DNA from 4 places in the Atlantibacter sp. genome. Region 3 is predicted to be linked to each of the others. Evidence: predicted binding sites of a transcription regulator. Region 3 holds the regulator's gene; each other region holds the start of a gene.
What was found. The regulator LexA, encoded in region 3, represses DNA repair genes until DNA is damaged. The targets are predictions, from matches to a motif close to TNCTGTATGTACATACAGNA.

Region 1: RT120_RS04900 (DinI-like family protein) is a predicted target of LexA. The motif match lies at 2,462-2,481, and genes of this name have one in related genera.
Region 2: sulA (SOS-induced cell division inhibitor SulA) is a predicted target of LexA. The motif match lies at 1,755-1,774, and genes of this name have one in related genera.
Region 4: RT120_RS01760 (DNA translocase FtsK 4TM domain-containing protein) is a predicted target of LexA. The motif match lies at 1,590-1,609, and genes of this name have one in related genera.

The regions. Positions count from the first base shown of each region.
Region 1 is NZ_DAMBQK010000003.1:190,007-194,221, reverse strand. It holds gene RT120_RS04910 (DNA cytosine methyltransferase) at 1-1,969, shown strand, start outside; gene RT120_RS04905 (general stress protein) at 2,042-2,221, opposite strand; gene RT120_RS04900 (DinI-like family protein) at 2,502-2,726, shown strand; gene RT120_RS04895 (DUF1367 family protein) at 3,052-3,651, shown strand; gene RT120_RS04890 (recombination protein NinG) at 3,654-4,215, shown strand, end outside.
Region 2 is NZ_DAMBQK010000001.1:452,829-457,043, reverse strand. It holds gene yccS (YccS family putative transporter) at 1-982, shown strand, start outside; gene RT120_RS02020 (TfoX/Sxy family DNA transformation protein) at 962-1,579, opposite strand; gene sulA (SOS-induced cell division inhibitor SulA) at 1,796-2,305, shown strand; gene ompA (porin OmpA) at 2,658-3,740, shown strand; gene matP (macrodomain Ter protein MatP) at 3,837-4,215, opposite strand, start outside.
Region 3 is NZ_DAMBQK010000008.1:34,772-38,986, reverse strand. It holds gene RT120_RS09565 (CsbD family protein) at 1-127, opposite strand, end outside; gene dinF (MATE family efflux transporter DinF) at 351-1,685, opposite strand; gene lexA (transcriptional repressor LexA) at 1,759-2,367, opposite strand; gene RT120_RS09550 (diacylglycerol kinase) at 2,476-2,844, opposite strand; gene plsB (glycerol-3-phosphate 1-O-acyltransferase PlsB) at 2,977-4,215, shown strand, end outside.
Region 4 is NZ_DAMBQK010000001.1:385,792-390,006, forward strand. It holds gene trxB (thioredoxin-disulfide reductase) at 1-435, opposite strand, end outside; gene lrp (leucine-responsive transcriptional regulator Lrp) at 1,057-1,551, shown strand; gene RT120_RS01760 (DNA translocase FtsK 4TM domain-containing protein) at 1,672-4,215, shown strand, end outside.

The sequences.
Region 1 (4,215 bases), on a different contig from region 3:
GAGAGAAATCATCGTTGATAATTTTGCCGGTGGCGGCGGGGCGTCTACCGGTATTGAGCTGGCGATTGGTCGCAGCGTGGATATTGCCATCAACCACGACGAGAACGCCGTCGCGATGCATACAACCAACCACCCGGATACATTGCACTACTGCGAATCGGTATTTGATGTTAACCCGGTGGCGGCGACTGCAGGTCGTCCGGTGGGGCTGGCATGGTTCTCACCGGACTGCCGCCACTTCTCGAAGGCCAAAGGCTCAAAGCCGGTAGAGAAAGAGATTCGAGGCTTGGCGTGGATCGTCATCCGCTGGGCGCTGGCAGTGCGCCCGCGCGTGATGATGCTGGAGAACGTGGAGGAGTTCAAAACGTGGGGGCCTCTGCTGGCGGCGGAGATGCGTCCTGATCCGGCTCGCTCCGGCGAAACCTTTGAGGCGTTCTGCGGGATGCTGTCCGGCGGGATACCTGCCGGGCATCCGGCGCTGGCGGAGTGCTGCGAGTTTTTGGGTATTACTGCCGATGGTGAGCTGGCGCGGCAGCTGGTAACCGGGCTCGGTTACGCCGTCGATTATCGGGAGCTGCGCGCCTGCGACTTTGGCGCGCCGACCATCCGGAAGCGGTTCTTCATGGTAATGCGCTGCGACGGCGTGCCGGTGAGCTGGCCTGAGCCGACACATGGGGACCCGAAATCACCAGCAGTGCAGAGCGGGAAGCTGAAAGCCTGGCGTACCGCGGCGGAATGTATCGACTGGTCAATCCCGGCTCCGTCGATTTTTGACCGCAAAAAGGCACTGGCAGAAAACACCCTCAAACGCATAGCGCGCGGCATTCAGCGCTTTGTGCTGGAAAGCGCTTCGCCGTTTATCGTGAAGTGCAACCATACCAGCAACCAGACGAAATACGACTGCTTCCGGGGGCAGTCGCTGGCGGAGCCGCTGCAGACAATCACCAAAACGCACGGCTATGCGATCGCGGTACCCCATCTGACGAAATTCCGTACCGGCGCAACGGGGCAGACAGTTACAGATCCGGTACCAACCGTAACCGCAGGCACGTCGGCGCGCCCGGGCGGCAATGGTCACGCACTTGGGCTGGTTGAAGCGGAGCTCGCGCCGTTTGTCGCACGCCAGTTCGGTGCCAGCGTCGGCCACCGCGCGGACGAGCCGAGTGCTACGGTTACGGCAGGCGGCGGCGGGAAGTCGCAGCTGGTGACGCCAACCCTAATCCAGATGGGGTATGGCGAGCGCCCCGGCCAGGCACCTCGCGTACTGCAGATGAATAACCCGCTGGGCACTGTCACGGCTGGCGGCAATAAATTCGCAACGGTGAGCGCATTCCTCGCGAAGCACTACGGCGGGAACTACTCCGGCCCGGGCGTCAGCCTGGACGAACCTGCACATTCGGTCACCACCGTCGATCACCATGCTGTCGTCGCCGCGCACCTGATGGTTAATAACACTGGGCACCCTGGCGGTGCTGCTGATCAACCTGCGCATACTGTCACAACGGGTAATCACCACGCTGCGGTCATGTCGCACCTGGTAATGCTGCGCGGCACCTGCCGGGATGGCCGGGTGGTTGATGCGCCAGCGCCGGGGTTAACCGCGGGCGGCCTGCATGTCGGTAACGTTGAGACCAGCCTGGCGACAGAGGGCTACGACGAGCAGCGCGCAGCCCAGGCGCTGGCGTTCCTGCGGGAGTATTGCGGCAAAGACAGCGACGGACTGGTAACCGTGGATGGCATCGTTTACCGCATCGTCGATATTGGCATGCGCATGCTGCAACCCCGCGAGCTGTACGCCGCCCAGGGCTTCCCGGAGTGGTACATCATTGACCGGGACTATCGCGGCGTGAAGTATGCCAAAGATAAACAGGTTGCTAGATGCGGCAATGCGGTACCGCCGCCGTTCGCCGAGGCGCTGGTAAGGGCGAACTTGCCGGAGTTGTGTGGTTTCAAAGTTGAGGCAGCATAACTAAATCGGATGCAACTGGACTTTAAAACCCTCCCGGGTAGGAACATCGGGAGGGTGCAAACAAACCTGAAATTATTCCGGCTTGCTATCGCTGCGATGGCTGTTTCTTCCCCCTTTTTTACCTGCTTCAGATGCGCGTTGCGGGTCATTTTTGAAATTACCGCCGCTTACCTGGCCTCCTTTACGACCCGCTTCCGATGCTCTTTCCCGATTTTCCGCGAAGTTTCCAGAACCACCACGCCGCTGGGTCATAATCACCTCACCGTAAAAATTTATATGGACAGGGACAGAAATTGCATACCTGTTTTGATACGCAATTAATGAATTATAGAAGCGAACCTCCAAAGGGCCTTTGATGCTAAAGCATTATATATGTCCTTAGAATTCCTGTGATTCGCAGGCTTTTTAATCAACGAGTTACAGTCATTTAACTTTTCAAACTTGTGTCGCAATTTGTGCGCTTATCAAGTTGATCATTCTTCCGTATGGGTGTACTGTTTATTTATACAGTATTTTTATGAGAGGGATGATCATGAAGGTTGAAGTCACTATCGAACGTACAAAAAAACTACCTGATGGCGCGATCCCGGCGCTGGAAAACGAACTCTTAAAACGATTAAACAAACGCTTCGAGGGTTGCAAGCTTACTGTGCGCCGGGCACCTAATGACGGGCTTAGCGTTATTGGTGGCGATAAAGATGAAGTGGCTAATATTCTGCAGGAAACCTGGGAAAGTGCTGACGAGTGGTTCAACTGATTGAGTACTGAACTATATCCTGAGGCTGAACAGGGGGATGCTGTGCAAGAGTGTGTTTCAAAATCATCTGAGCCTGACTGGTATGACATTATCAGGCGTTCAGATGGCAAGGTTATTGGTTCTATGCCGTTCGAAAGCCGATGTCTCGTTTACACCAGAAATGGGCTTGTGTCATGCCGCCCGTTGCTGGAGGATGAAGGGGTCTTCAATCTGTCGTCCGGAACCCGTTTTCTTCGCCGCCTCGGCTACCACGTCAATCAACCCTCTGATATTATGATATCAACGGACTGAACACCCGTTGACCTGATGCGCCACGGAGAACACCATGGCGCAGTTACAACTCATCAAGCAGTCCTCAGGAATCCTGATCCCCGCCACGCCGGAGACCAGCGATTTTCTACATTCAAAATGTAAGCTCGGTGCGGTACTTGAAGCTGAGTTCAAACAGGTCCGTAACCCGGCCTTTCACCGTCGTTTCTTTGCTCTGCTGAATCTCGGCTTCGAATACTGGGAGCCAACCGGCGGCGCGATATCTTCCAACGAACGCAGGCTGGTTAACGGTTACGCCAGATACCTTGCCGCCTTTGGCGGGAACGAAAGCGCGCTGATGGATGCCGCTGAGCAATATCTGGAACAGGTGGCCAGCCGCCGCATTACCAATGGCATCAGCCTGTGCAAATCCTTCGATGCCTATCGTGCCTGGGTCACCATCGAGTCAGGTCATTTCGACACTATCCAGTTGCCTGACGGCACACTCCGGAAACATCCTCGCAGCATCGCCTTCGCAAATATGGACGAGACCGAGTTTCAGCAGCTCTACAGGGCCGCGTTAGATGTGCTGTGGCGCTGGATATTGTCCAGGGCATTCAGGGACCAGCGCGAGGCTGAGAACGCCGCCGCGCAGCTGATGAATTTTGCGGGGTGAATATGGCTAAAAAACCTCGTCGAAAATGTATCCACTGCAGGGAGTGGTTTCACCCGATACGGAACGAGCAGGTCGTTTGCTCATTCGAATGCGCCAGCGCTGTAGGCAAAGTGCAGACCGCAAAGAACCAGGCCGACGCTATGCGTGCTGAGAAGAAGCGCCAGCGCGAAGAGGAGAAAGAGCAGCGGGCACGCCAGGCGGAACGGCGACAGGCAGTTAAGCCGCTCAGTTATTTCATCAAACAGGCCCAGCAGGCTTTTAACGAGTTCATCCGGTACCGGGATCGTCACATGCCGTGCATCAGCTGCGGCCGCTACCATGACGGGCAATATCACGCCGGGCATTACCGTACGACCGGTGCCAATCCGGAGCTGCGCTTCAATGAGGACAATTGCCATCGCCAGTGTGCCCCATGCAATAACCACCTCTCCGGCAACCTGACGGCCTACCGTCCGGCGCTAATCGCCAAAATCGGACAGGCCCGCTTTGATGCCCTGATGGGCCCGCACGAATTACGGAAATGGAAACGCGACGACTACATCCGGATCCGCGATGAATACCGCT
Region 2 (4,215 bases), on a different contig from region 3:
GGAATCGGCGTTGTTCCGCCATGCGGTGAGAATGTCGGTGGTGCTGTGTACTGGCTATGCGTTTATTCAGGTTACCGGCTTGCAGCACGGCTATTGGATCCTGCTAACCAGTCTGTTTGTTTGCCAGCCTAACTACAACGCCACGCGCCATCGCCTGACGTTAAGGGTGGTCGGTACATTAATTGGCGTGGCGATTGGCATTCCGGTGCTGTGGTTCGTGCCTTCTCTGGAAGGTCAACTGATATTAATCGTGATCACCGGCGTGCTGTTCTTTATGTTCCGTACCGTGCAGTACGCCCACGCAACGATGTTTATTACGCTGCTGGTACTGCTGTGCTTCAATTTACTCGGCGAAGGTTTTGAAGTTGCGCTGCCTCGCGTTATCGATACTCTGATCGGTTGCGCCATTGCCTGGGCTGCGGTGAGTTTTATCTGGCCTGACTGGCGCTTTCGCCGGCTCGATCAGGTACTTGAGCGGGCGCTCAATGCAAACTGCCGCTATCTTGATGCGATCCTCGAGCAATATCATCAGGGCCGGGATAACCGCCTCGCCTACCGTATCGCCCGGCGTGACGCCCATAACCGCGATGCGGAACTGGCATCGGTAGTGTCAAATATGTCGACGGAACCTCACGTCAGCGCTGAAATTCGTGAAACCGCCTTCCGATTGCTGTGCCTGAACCATTCATTAACCGGCTATATTTCCGCTCTCGGCGCGCATCGCGAAAAAGTCGTAAATAACGAAATCCTCGCTATCCTGGATGATGCCGTTTGCTATGTCGATGATGCGCTGCATCATCTCCCGGCTGATGAAAGTAAAGTACAACGGGCATTAGCCGGGCTGACGAAGCGAATCCGGGATATCGAGCCTCGTCAGGAGAGTAAAGAAGCGCTGGTCTTGCAACAGATAGGATTAATTGCAGCACTACTACCGGAAATGAGTAAGTTGCAGCATCAGGTCTCACCCTTCACTGACCGATGAAGGCTGCTGCATAAACCACTCATAGAGCTCCCGGCGGGTTTCCGCCGGGAGCGCCGCTTCATGTAGCCCGACAATAGCCCCTTCCAGCGCATAGAGCGCTTTAACGCCACAATTTTTTTTAATGGTGCGTAGCCTTAGCCAACACTCTTTCGCGCCGTACGCTTTAAGGGTATCGACATCACTGATACCAACTTCCCACAACCATATTTCATACTGCAAAGAGAGATTAGGTAAATCCTTAACGCGCATTTCCTGTTGACGCTGAGCAATGTCTTCATTGGCACAACTGATGGAGTCAGCCGCTAACTGCACCAATAAATCGGGGTTATTCCACAGTTCACTGTCAACCTGATAATAATTGAGGTAGACCGCCCTTCCCCGGCGAGTAAATTTAAGCTTCGATAAATTACGTTGGGTGTAGTAACCCGCGCTTTGTTCATTAGCCCGCAAAAAAAGCTCACCTTCAACCAGCATGCCGAACGCGGCTTTATCAATCGTCAGGCTGTATCCGCCAAACAAGGAACGACAACGCACTTCGCCCAGGGTCTTTAATAAATCCTCTAAACGCATGAGCGTTTCAGTGGTAGTTGACTTCATTATAACTCCTTTATTATCAATAGATAACAGGAATGTATCCGTTATTGATTCCTGTAAAACGAACATATTCAACTTGGCGAATCTCGGCAATATTAATTTTCTGCGGTGGAGATTTAGATAAAAGAATTGCGAGGTGCTTTCAGAAAATAAGGTTGATCTTTATGCTGCCCGGATGTACTGTACAAACATACAGTACACACTGGAGTTGAACACATTATGAACATCACTGCTCATTCAAATCGCTCAGTTACAACGATGCGCGCAACACAAAAGCATCTGGAATTCTCAACTGCCCCGGAAATGAAAGGAATGGTCAGCGAAATTGTTTACCAGGAAGATCAACCCTGGATGACCCAGTGTGTTTTACTCCCTTTACTGCAACAGCTTGGTCAGCAATCGCGCTGGCTGCTGTGGCTCACGCCCAATCAGCGGCTGAGCCGTTCCTGGCTTCAGGCCTCAGGTCTACCGCTGACTAAAGTGATGCAGGCGAGCCCATCGAATTCCTATACCACTGTCGATGCCATGCTCCGCGCATTGCGCACCGGAAATTACAGTGTGGTCATTGGCTGGTTGTCTTACGAGATGAGTGATGAAGAACATCTGGCGCTTTCAGAAGCGGCGGAAATGGGTAATGCCATCTGCTTTATCATGCGCCCTTCACGAGGGGGGGTTAACGGTACGAGACCGCGTTCTGCGCTAAAAATTCATTCTGGTTTGTATCATTAAGTAAATTTAAGACAAATCCTGGTATTACTTTTTAATATTTACAGGTCTTTGTTCATTAGTGAAATTTAAGCGGAATACGCGGCTTCCGCGACGCATAGCCTCTCTTCGCTGGCTACATTTGCAGCAAAGATGTTAACAAATATGTACGCAAGTCGTTTTTTTTCATATGCCTGACGGACTTCACACTTGTAAGTTTTCAACTACGTTGTAGACTTTACATCGCCAGGGTTGCTCATTAATAAACCGTACAGACGGTAGAGTTACAAGTTGAGCTATAACCCCGGTGAAGGATTTAACCGTGAGCTCTTTAAGAGATGTTCATGGCCTTTTGGATGATAACGAGGCGCAAAAAATGAAAAAGACAGCTATCGCGATTGCAGTGGCACTGGCTGGCTTCGCTACCGTAGCGCAAGCCGCACCGAAAGATAACACCTGGTATGCAGGTGGTAAACTGGGCTGGTCCCAGTACCACGATACCGGTTTCTACGGTAATGGTTATGACAGCCGCATCGGTAACGGTCCGACTCACGAAAGCCAGCTGGGCGCAGGTGCTTTCGGTGGTTACCAGGTTAACCCGTACGTTGGTTTTGAAATGGGTTACGACTGGTTAGGTCGTATGCCGTACAAAGGCGACACTGACAACGGCGCTTTCAAAGCTCAGGGCGTTCAACTGACCGCTAAACTGGGTTACCCGGTTACTGACGATCTGGATATCTACACCCGTCTGGGTGGTATGGTATGGCGTGCTGACTCTAAAGCAGCATACGACAACGGTGCTGGTGGTCGTCTGAAAGACCACGACACTGGCGTTTCCCCAGTATTCGCTGGTGGTGTTGAATGGGCTGTTACCCGCGACATCGCTACCCGTCTGGAATACCAGTGGGTTAACAACATCGGTGACGCAGGTACTGTAGGTACTCGTCCTGACAACGGCATGCTGAGCCTGGGTGTTTCTTACCGTTTCGGCCAGTACGATGCTCCGGCACCGGTTGTAGCTCCGGCTCCAGCTCCGGCTCCAGAAGTACAGACCAAACACTTCACTCTGAAGTCTGACGTTCTGTTCAACTTCAACAAAGCAACTCTGAAACCGGAAGGCCAGCAGGCTCTGGATCAGATGTACACCCAGTTGAGCAACCTGGATCCGAAAGACGGTTCCGTTGTTGTTCTGGGCTTCACTGACCGTATCGGTTCTGACGCTTACAACCAGGGTCTGTCTGAGAAACGTGCTCAGTCCGTTGTTGATTACCTGATCTCTAAAGGTATCCCGGCTGACAAGATCTCTGCACGTGGCATGGGCGAATCTAACCCGGTTACTGGCAGCACCTGTGACAACGTTAAACCGCGCGCTGCTCTGATCGACTGCCTGGCACCGGATCGTCGCGTAGAAATCGAAGTTAAAGGTATCAAAGACGTTGTAACTCAGCCGCAGGCTTAAGTTACCGTTATGAAAAAACCCCGCAATGCGGGGTTTTTTTTCGCCTGTCGTTCTTAACTGAACATGAACAAAGGCGTTCGGATAAAAAAGAGCGCTTTACTCCCCTTTACCCAGCAATGCTTCGATATCCTGCTTCAGCGTCGACATCTGGCTGGCATATTTCTCTTTACGCTCAGCATCTTCAATAAGCTGTACGATGGTTTCAGAGAGGGTTATCCCTCTGCGCTGCGCCAGGCCAGCCAGACGCTGCCAGACCATATACTCCAGGTCGATAGACTTTTTGCGGGTATGCTGATGCTCCGCATTAAAATGACGCTTGCGACGGGCCCGAATCGTCTGCTTCATGCGGTTAGTTAGCTCGGGGTTGATATGCGCGTCTATCCAGTCGGCAACCTGGACGGGTTCGTTTTCCATGTTGAGTAAGAGGTCCACTGCCTCTTTGGCCGCGCTGGCTTCTCTGTACCGGGTGATCAGT
Region 3 (4,215 bases):
TTTTCCCTACGAGTTGATCGCGTTTACCTTCGATAACGGTCATATCGTCGTCAGTGAGTTTACCCCACTGCTCTTTCATTTTACCTTTGAACTGTTTCCAGTTACCGCCGACTTCGTCTTTATTCATGATGTAGTCCTCATCGTTCGGTTATAAACGCTAAATGTTTATCGTCCGTGTTTAACAGTTATTATCTGCTGGACGTGATAATGAGTTTAGTCGACCATTCCGACTCGTTTGAAACATTCAGAATCTTTAACCAAGCGCGAAAGATAAAAATCGGCATTAATGATACAAAAATTTTATATATCAAGCAGATAGCCAGAAATTAAATGAGAGTCAGCAGATGTAACTAACCATGACCCGTCTCGTTGAACCAGCTATTGCGCTGCCAGTGGCGCCGCCAGATGAGCCATAACGACAGCCCGCGCAATGCCAGAAATACCGCTACCGCCAGCCATAGCCCGTGATTACCCAGCCAGGGCAAAGCGATTAATGTCACGCCGAAACCCGCAGCCGCCACGGTCATACTGTTACGCATTTCCGCGCCACGGGTAGCGCCGATAAACATGCCGTCCAGCAGATAACACCACACGCCAACCAGCGGCAGCACCACCTGCCAGCCGAGGTAACGATCCGCTTGTTGTTGTAAAACCGGCAGCGAGGTCAGCATCGCAACAATATGCTCGCCCCACAGCGCATAAACCGTAGCGAACATCAGCGCCACCAGGCCCGCCTGGCGGCAGGCGGCATGCCAGACTTTGATCAGTTGGTTGCTGTTACCTGCGCCGTAAGCCTGCCCGGAATGGGCTTCCACCGCATAGGCGAAACCATCCAGTGCGTAGGCGGTGAACGTCAGCAGCGTCATCAGGACGGCATTCACCGCCACCACATCGCTCCCCATCCGCGCACCTAAAATTGTGACGCTGGCGAAACAGATTTGCAGCAGCAGCGAACGCAGCATGATGTCGCGATTGAGCGCCAGTAAACGCCAGATATCGCCGCGCCAGGCAGAGAGCAGCATTGCCGGATTGATGCCCCGCAGTGTCATGACATGCCAGGCCATCAGCAATCCGACGATCAGCGTGATGTATTCCGCCGCCACCGTTGCCAGCGCAGCGCCCTGCACGTTCATATCCAGCCCCACCACCAGCCACAGGTCGAGTGCGATATTCAGCACATTGCCAACAACCAGCAGGATCACTGGCGCTCGCGCGTACTGCACCCCCAATAACCAGCCTAACAGCACCAGGTTCGCCAGCGTCGCAGGCGCGCTTAGCCAGCGGATTTCCAGAAAGCGCCGCGCCTGATGTAATACTTCTTCGCTGCCGCCTACGATATGCAACGCCAGGTTAATCAGCGGGGTCTGTAACAGCATAATCGCCACCCCGGCCAGCACCGCCAGCAGTAGCGGTTGCACCAGGGCTCGCGCCATCGCCTGCGGGTTTTTTGCACCAAATGCCTGGGCGGTTAAGCCTGTAGTGCTCATTCTCAGAAACAGCAGCAGCATAAACAGAAAGCTGGTGGCGGTTGCGCCAATGGCGACACCGGCTAAATAAACCGGGCTATCGAGATGGCCGATAACGGCGGTATCCACCAGGCCGAGCAGCGGCACGGTAATATTGGAGAAGATCATGGGTAGCGCCAGGCGCCACAATGCTTTATCAGCAGACGTGAAAAATGGCATGACGCAATCCGTAGCGGTAGGGGATTCTATACCGTAACGCGGCGCGCTACGGCTTCAAATCAGGCAGCAGAGCTTACAGCCACTCGCCGTTGCGGATCACGCCGACGGCAAGCCCTTCAATAGAAAAGGCCTGCTGACGCAGGTCAACAACGATTGGGGAGAATTCGCTGTTTTCCGGCAGTAACTGCACCGTGTTGCCCTGTTTATTCAGACGCTTAACGGTCACTTCGTCATCAATGCGCGCGACCACCACCTGCCCGTTACGCACATCCTGAGTTTTATGCACCGCGAGCAAATCGCCGTCCATAATCCCGATATCTTTCATCGACATACCGCTAACGCGCAGCAGGAAATCCGCGCTGGGCTTAAACAAGCCGGGATCGACCTGGTAATGGCCTTCGATATGCTGCTGAGCTAACAGCGGTTCGCCCGCGGCAACGCGCCCAACCAGCGGCAGCCCCTCTTCCTCTTCCACCAGTAAACGCAGACCGCGCGACGCGCCAGAAACGATTTCAATTACCCCTTTACGCGCCAGGGCTTTTAAATGTTCTTCTGCAGCGTTAGGAGAACGAAAGCCCAGACGCTGTGCAATCTCCGCACGAGTGGGAGGCATGCCGGTTTGGCTGATGTGATCCCGAATGAGATCAAACACCTCTTGCTGTCTGGCCGTTAAACTTTTCATTCCGCCCCCTGGGTGCATATACAGTAATGCTGTGAGTATATACAGCTAACGGTGATTTTGAAACCACAAAATGAGCAAATATCCGCATGTTAGCGACATCTGGAAGAGTTATCGCAAATTTGACCAGAGCAATATGCCCCAGGTCATCAGCGCCAGTAAAATAGCAAACAGTACCGCCGCCGAGCCCATATCTTTGGCGCGCCCGGAAAGTTCATGAAATTCCGGGCCGATGCGATCGACCACCGCTTCGAGGGCGCTATTAAGGATCTCAACAATCATCACCAGAATGACGGAGCCAATCAGCAACACCCGGGTAATCGGATCGACATCCAGCCAGCAGGCGATAGCAATGGCGACAATCGCCGCGACGCCCTCCTGGCGAAACGCCGCTTCGTTCTTCCAGGCGGCGCAAATGCCTTTCCAGGAGTAACCTGCTGCTTTAATTATTCGTATCAACCCGGTGGTGTTATTCGCCATGAAAGGAAACCTTTTTAAAAAACGCGCATCAATAGCATTAAGCAACGAAACGTAAGCACCACAGAAATTCCCGCTTGTTTCTGATATTCTTGCGGTGCAATTGCATTATTAACCAGAGGCTTTACATCGTTTATGTCCGGCTGGCCACGAATTTACTACAAATTACTTAATTTACCATTACGCGTACTGGTAAAAAGCAAATCCATTCCGGCGGATCCGTGCGCCGAACTGGGGCTCGATACCTCGCGCCCGATTATGTACGTTCTTCCGTACAACTCGAAGGCGGACTTGCTGACGCTGCGCCAACAATGTCTGGCACACGATTTGCCCGACCCGCTGGAGCCTCTCGAAATTGACGGCACTCTGCTGCCGCGCCATGTGTTTATTCACGGCGGGCCGCGGGTATTCACCTATTACACGCCGAAAGAGGAGTCGATTAAGCTGTTCCACGACTATCTCGATCTGCATCGCAGCAATCCGCAACTTGATGTGCAGATGGTGCCGGTATCGGTGATGTTCGGGCGCGCGCCGGGCCGTGAAAAAGGCGAAGTAAACCCGCCGCTGCGGATGCTGAACGGCTTGCAGAAATTTTTTGCCGTTTCCTGGTTAGGGCGCGACAGCTTTGTACGCTTTTCGCCCTCGCTGTCACTGCGCCGCATGGCGGATGAACACGGCACCGATAAAACCATTGCCCAGAAGCTGGCGCGAGTGGCGCGTATGCACTTCGCCCGCCAGCGCCTGGCCGCCGTCGGGCCGCGTTTACCGGCGCGTCAGGACCTGTTTAATAAGCTGCTGGCCTCTAAAGCCATTGCCCGCGCGGTAGAAGACGAAGCGCGCAGCAAAAAAATCTCCCATGAAAAAGCCCAGCAAAATGCCGTGGCGTTGATGGAAGAGATTGCGGCGAACTTCTCTTACGAAACCATTCGTCTGATGGACCGCATTCTGGGCTTTACCTGGAACCGCCTCTATCAGGGCATTAATGTGCACAACGCCGAGCGGGTGCGCCAACTGGCGCATGACGGTCACGAACTGGTGTACGTTCCCTGCCACCGCAGCCATATGGACTATATGCTGCTGTCCTATGTGCTGTATCACCAGGGCCTTGTGCCGCCGCACATCGCTGCGGGTATCAACCTGAACTTCTGGCCAGCAGGCCCGATGTTCCGCCGCCTGGGCGCGTTCTTTATTCGTCGTACGTTCAAGGGCAACAAACTTTACTCCACGGTGTTCCGCGAGTATCTGGGCGAACTGTTCAGCCGCGGCTATTCGGTGGAGTATTTTGTTGAAGGGGGCCGTTCCCGTACCGGTCGCCTGCTGGACCCGAAAACCGGCACCCTGTCGATGACCATCCAGGCGATGCTGCGCGGCGGC
Region 4 (4,215 bases), on a different contig from region 3:
ACGGTAGAAGAACCCGTCGCAGGTGGCGCAGGCGGAAACGCCGCGGCCTTTATACGCTTCTTCAGACGGCAGGCCTAAATAGCGCGCCGATGCGCCGGTGGCGATGATCAGCGCATCGCAGGTGTACTCGCCGTTATCACCGAACAGACGGAACGGTTTGTTCTGTACATCAACTTTATTAATGTGATCGAACAGAATTTCGGTTTCGAATTTGGCGGCATGCTCGTGCATGCGTTCCATGAGCGCAGGGCCGGTCAGGTCGTGCGGGTCGCCAGGCCAGTTTTCCACTTCGGTAGTGGTGGTAAGCTGACCGCCTTTTTCCATACCGGTGATCAGTACCGGGTTCAGATTCGCGCGCGCTGCGTAGACCGCAGCGGTATACCCCGCAGGGCCGGAGCCTAAAATTAGCAGCTTACTGTGTTTAGCTGTGCCCATGAGGTCCTCATTGTAGTTGGCAAACAATGGGCAGGATTGTAGGGAATTTGCCGGGCTAATAAAAGAGTGCAGCGATTTTGTTAACGATATGTGTAATAGCCTAAAGCAATCTGGCGAAGGGCATTTACGCGGCGAAGTATTAGGGATTCGAATGAAATCCTGTCCGATATTAGGTGATAAAATGAGGAATAATCCCCACCCGTAATCAATATCTGGCACGTTCTACTAAAAATCGATGTTTTGCTTTGACAATCCCCTGCGCATTTGCGAAAACATTCGAGGAAGAAAAAAGCATTTGCGCGGGTAGACCCTTTTTACCTTTTTCAGCTTATGTATTTTACCGGGCAATTGAAATCTACGCATGGCGTGGACAGACGCCATGCGTGATGTCGATAGCTGCCTGACGGCAACGGGCTTCTCAATATATATACCCTAAATAATTCGCGTTGCAGGAAGGCGGCAAGTAAGAGAACGTCCAGGAGCTTACATCAGTAAGGGACTGGGATGAACGAGCGCAGCCAGCGCATCTGCAATGTGAAGTATGACGGGTAAAAGACCCTGGACAATGACGTTGAACGGGTAGTGGCAGGTGTAGGGAAGGAACAGAGAGAGACAATAATAATGGTAGATAGCAAGAAGCGCCCAGGCAAAGATCTCGACCGCATCGATCGTAACATTCTTAATGAGCTGCAAAAGGATGGGCGTATTTCCAACGTCGAGCTTTCTAAAAGAGTGGGACTTTCACCGACGCCTTGCCTCGAGCGTGTGCGTCGACTGGAACGTCAGGGTTTTATTCAGGGCTATACCGCTCTGTTGAACCCACACTATTTAGACGCATCACTGCTGGTTTTCGTTGAGATTACTCTGAATCGTGGCGCGCCAGATGTGTTTGAACAATTTAACGCCGCTGTGCAAAAACTTGAAGAAATTCAAGAGTGTCATCTGGTTTCAGGCGATTTCGACTACTTGTTGAAAACGCGTGTGCCAGATATGTCTGCGTACCGTAAATTGCTTGGTGAAACCTTGCTGCGTCTGCCGGGTGTGAACGACACCCGTACCTACGTGGTAATGGAAGAAGTGAAACAGAGCAATCGTCTGGTAATTAAGACTCGCTAATGCGGAACAGGTGCAAAGTCGCTGTAGTTTGATTACACTCCTGTTAATCCATACAGCAGCAGTGCCGGGGCGACCCGGCACTGCTGTCCGTTTTAGCTCTAAGAACCTGGAGAGCCTTTCTTGAGCCAGGAATACACTGAAGACAAAGATGTTACCCTGACAAAGCTGGATAGCGGTCGTCGACTCCTGGAAGCTTTGCTCATTGTTGTTGCCCTTTTTGCCGTCTGGTTGATGGCGGCGTTACTCAGTTTTAATCCTTCCGATCCCAGTTGGTCGCAAACGGCCTGGCATGAGCCTATCCATAATTTAGGCGGCGCGCCCGGAGCCTGGCTGGCTGATACCCTGTTCTTCATTTTCGGCATTATGGCCTATACGCTGCCCGTCATTATGATCGGCGGATGCTGGTTCGCCTGGCGTCATCGCGCTAATGAAGATTACATCGACTATTTTGCTGTCGCGCTGCGCCTGATCGGCGTAATGGCGCTGATCCTCACTTCCTGCGGGCTGGCGGCAATTAACGCCGACGATATCTGGTATTTCGCTTCCGGTGGGGTGCTGGGGAGCCTGTTAAGCACCGCCATGATGCCGTTGCTGAACAGCAGCGGCGGAACCATCGCGTTGCTGTGTGTCTGGGCCGCAGGGCTGACACTGTTTACCGGCTGGTCCTGGGTCGGCATCGCTGAAAAAATCGGCAGCGTGGTGTTAAGCGTATTAACCTTCGCCACCAACCGTACCCGCCGCGATAACACCTGGCAGGATGATGACGAATACGAAGACGACGAATATGAAGACGACAGTGAAGAGGTCGTCGCGAAAGACTCGCGTCGTGCGCGCATTCTGCGTGGGGCACTGGCACGCCGTAACCGTTTGGCCGAGAAATTCGCAAACCCGGTAGGCCGTAAAACCGACGAAGCGTTGTTCTCCGGCAAGCGTATGGATGAACCCGAAGACGTTCACTATCGCGCTGGCGGCGTTGAGCTTGACCCTGATGACGTGCTGTTCTCCGGGCAAACTGCGTTAGCCCCGGAAGAGGAAAACGATCCGCTATTAAGCGGTTATTCGGTCGTGCCGACGGCGGTTCCTGCTGCTGTCCAGCCTGTTGCACCAGTTGCGGCAACCACGCCGCAGCCCGTTCAATACACCGCTGCGCCGCAACCACAGGACCCTGTCGTTGAGTGGCAGCCTGCGCCGACCACGTTAACCCCGGAAGCGACCATAGCGCCTGCGCCGGAGCACTACGATCGTGCGCCGGTAACGCCGCCGGTGGATATGCACGCCCAGCCGGCTTATCAGCCTTATCCGCTGGAGCAAAACGCGCCTTATCAACCTGCCCAGGCATGGCCTGCTGAAGACGCGCCTTATATCGCGCCAGCAGTTGAAGCAGCGCCCGCCGTTGCGCCAGAAGAACCCCCCGCGCCGGAAGTGAAGCAAACCCGCCCGCCGCTGTATTACTTTGAAGAGGTGGAAGAAAAACGCGCCCGCGAGCGTGAGCAACTGGCGGCATGGTATCAACCGATCCCGGAACCGGCCCAGCCCGTCAATGAACTGAAACCGACTGTGGCCCCGGCCATGCCAGGGGATATAGCCACGCCGCCGGATATCACGCCGGTTGCGTCACAGGTCCAGGCGGCCACGCAGGCGGCTACCGCTGCGGCGGCCTTTACCCCGGTATTCAGCATTGCCAGCGACGCGCCGCGCGCTCAGGTGAAAGAGGGCATTGGCCCGCAATTGCCGCGCCCGAATCGCGTTCGCGTGCCCACGCGCCGCGAGCTGGCCTCATACGGTATCAAACTGCCTTCCCAGCGAATGGCGGAGCAGCAGGCGCGTCATGCGCAGCAACCGCTGAGTGAAGATGAAGCGGATGCACAGCAGCAGGATGAACTGGCCCGTCAGTTTATGGCGCAGCAACAACAGCGCTATCAGGAAGAAGACGGCCTGCCGCAGGAGCTGGATGATACCGACGATGAACAGACGGAACTGTCGCGTCAATTTGCCGCACAACAGCAGCAGCGCTATGCGGGTGAACAGCCGTCCGGGGCTATGCCTTTCTCTCTGGACGACTTCTCACCGATTAAAGCGCTGGTGGATGATGGCCCAAGCGAGCCGTTGTTTATGCCGAGCCCGGTGGTGGATGAGCCTCAGGTGGCGCAGCCGCAGCAGCCTGTACAACAACAGCATCCGGCTTACGCTACGCCAGCACAGCCGCAACAGCCCATGCAACAACAGCATCCGGCTTACGCCGCGCCAGCACAGCCGCAGCAGCCCATCGAGCCGCCGCGTGAGAGCCTGATCCATCCGTTATTAATGCGTAACGGCGACAGCCGTCCATTGCAAAGACCGTCAACGCCGTTACCGTCGCTTGATCTGTTAACGCCGCCGCCAGCCGAAGTTGAACCGGTCGATACCTTCGCGCTGGAGCAAATGGCGCGCCTGGTTGAAGCGCGCCTGGCGGATTTCCGTATCAAAGCTGACGTCGTGAACTACTCACCCGGCCCGGTGATCACCCGTTTCGAGCTGAACCTTGCGCCGGGCGTCAAGGCGGCGCGGATCTCTAACTTGTCCCGCGACCTGGCGCGTTCGCTCTCCACCGTGGCGGTGCGCGTGGTGGAAGTGATCCCCGGCAAGCCTTACGTGGGTCTGGAATTGCCGAACAAAAAGCGCCAG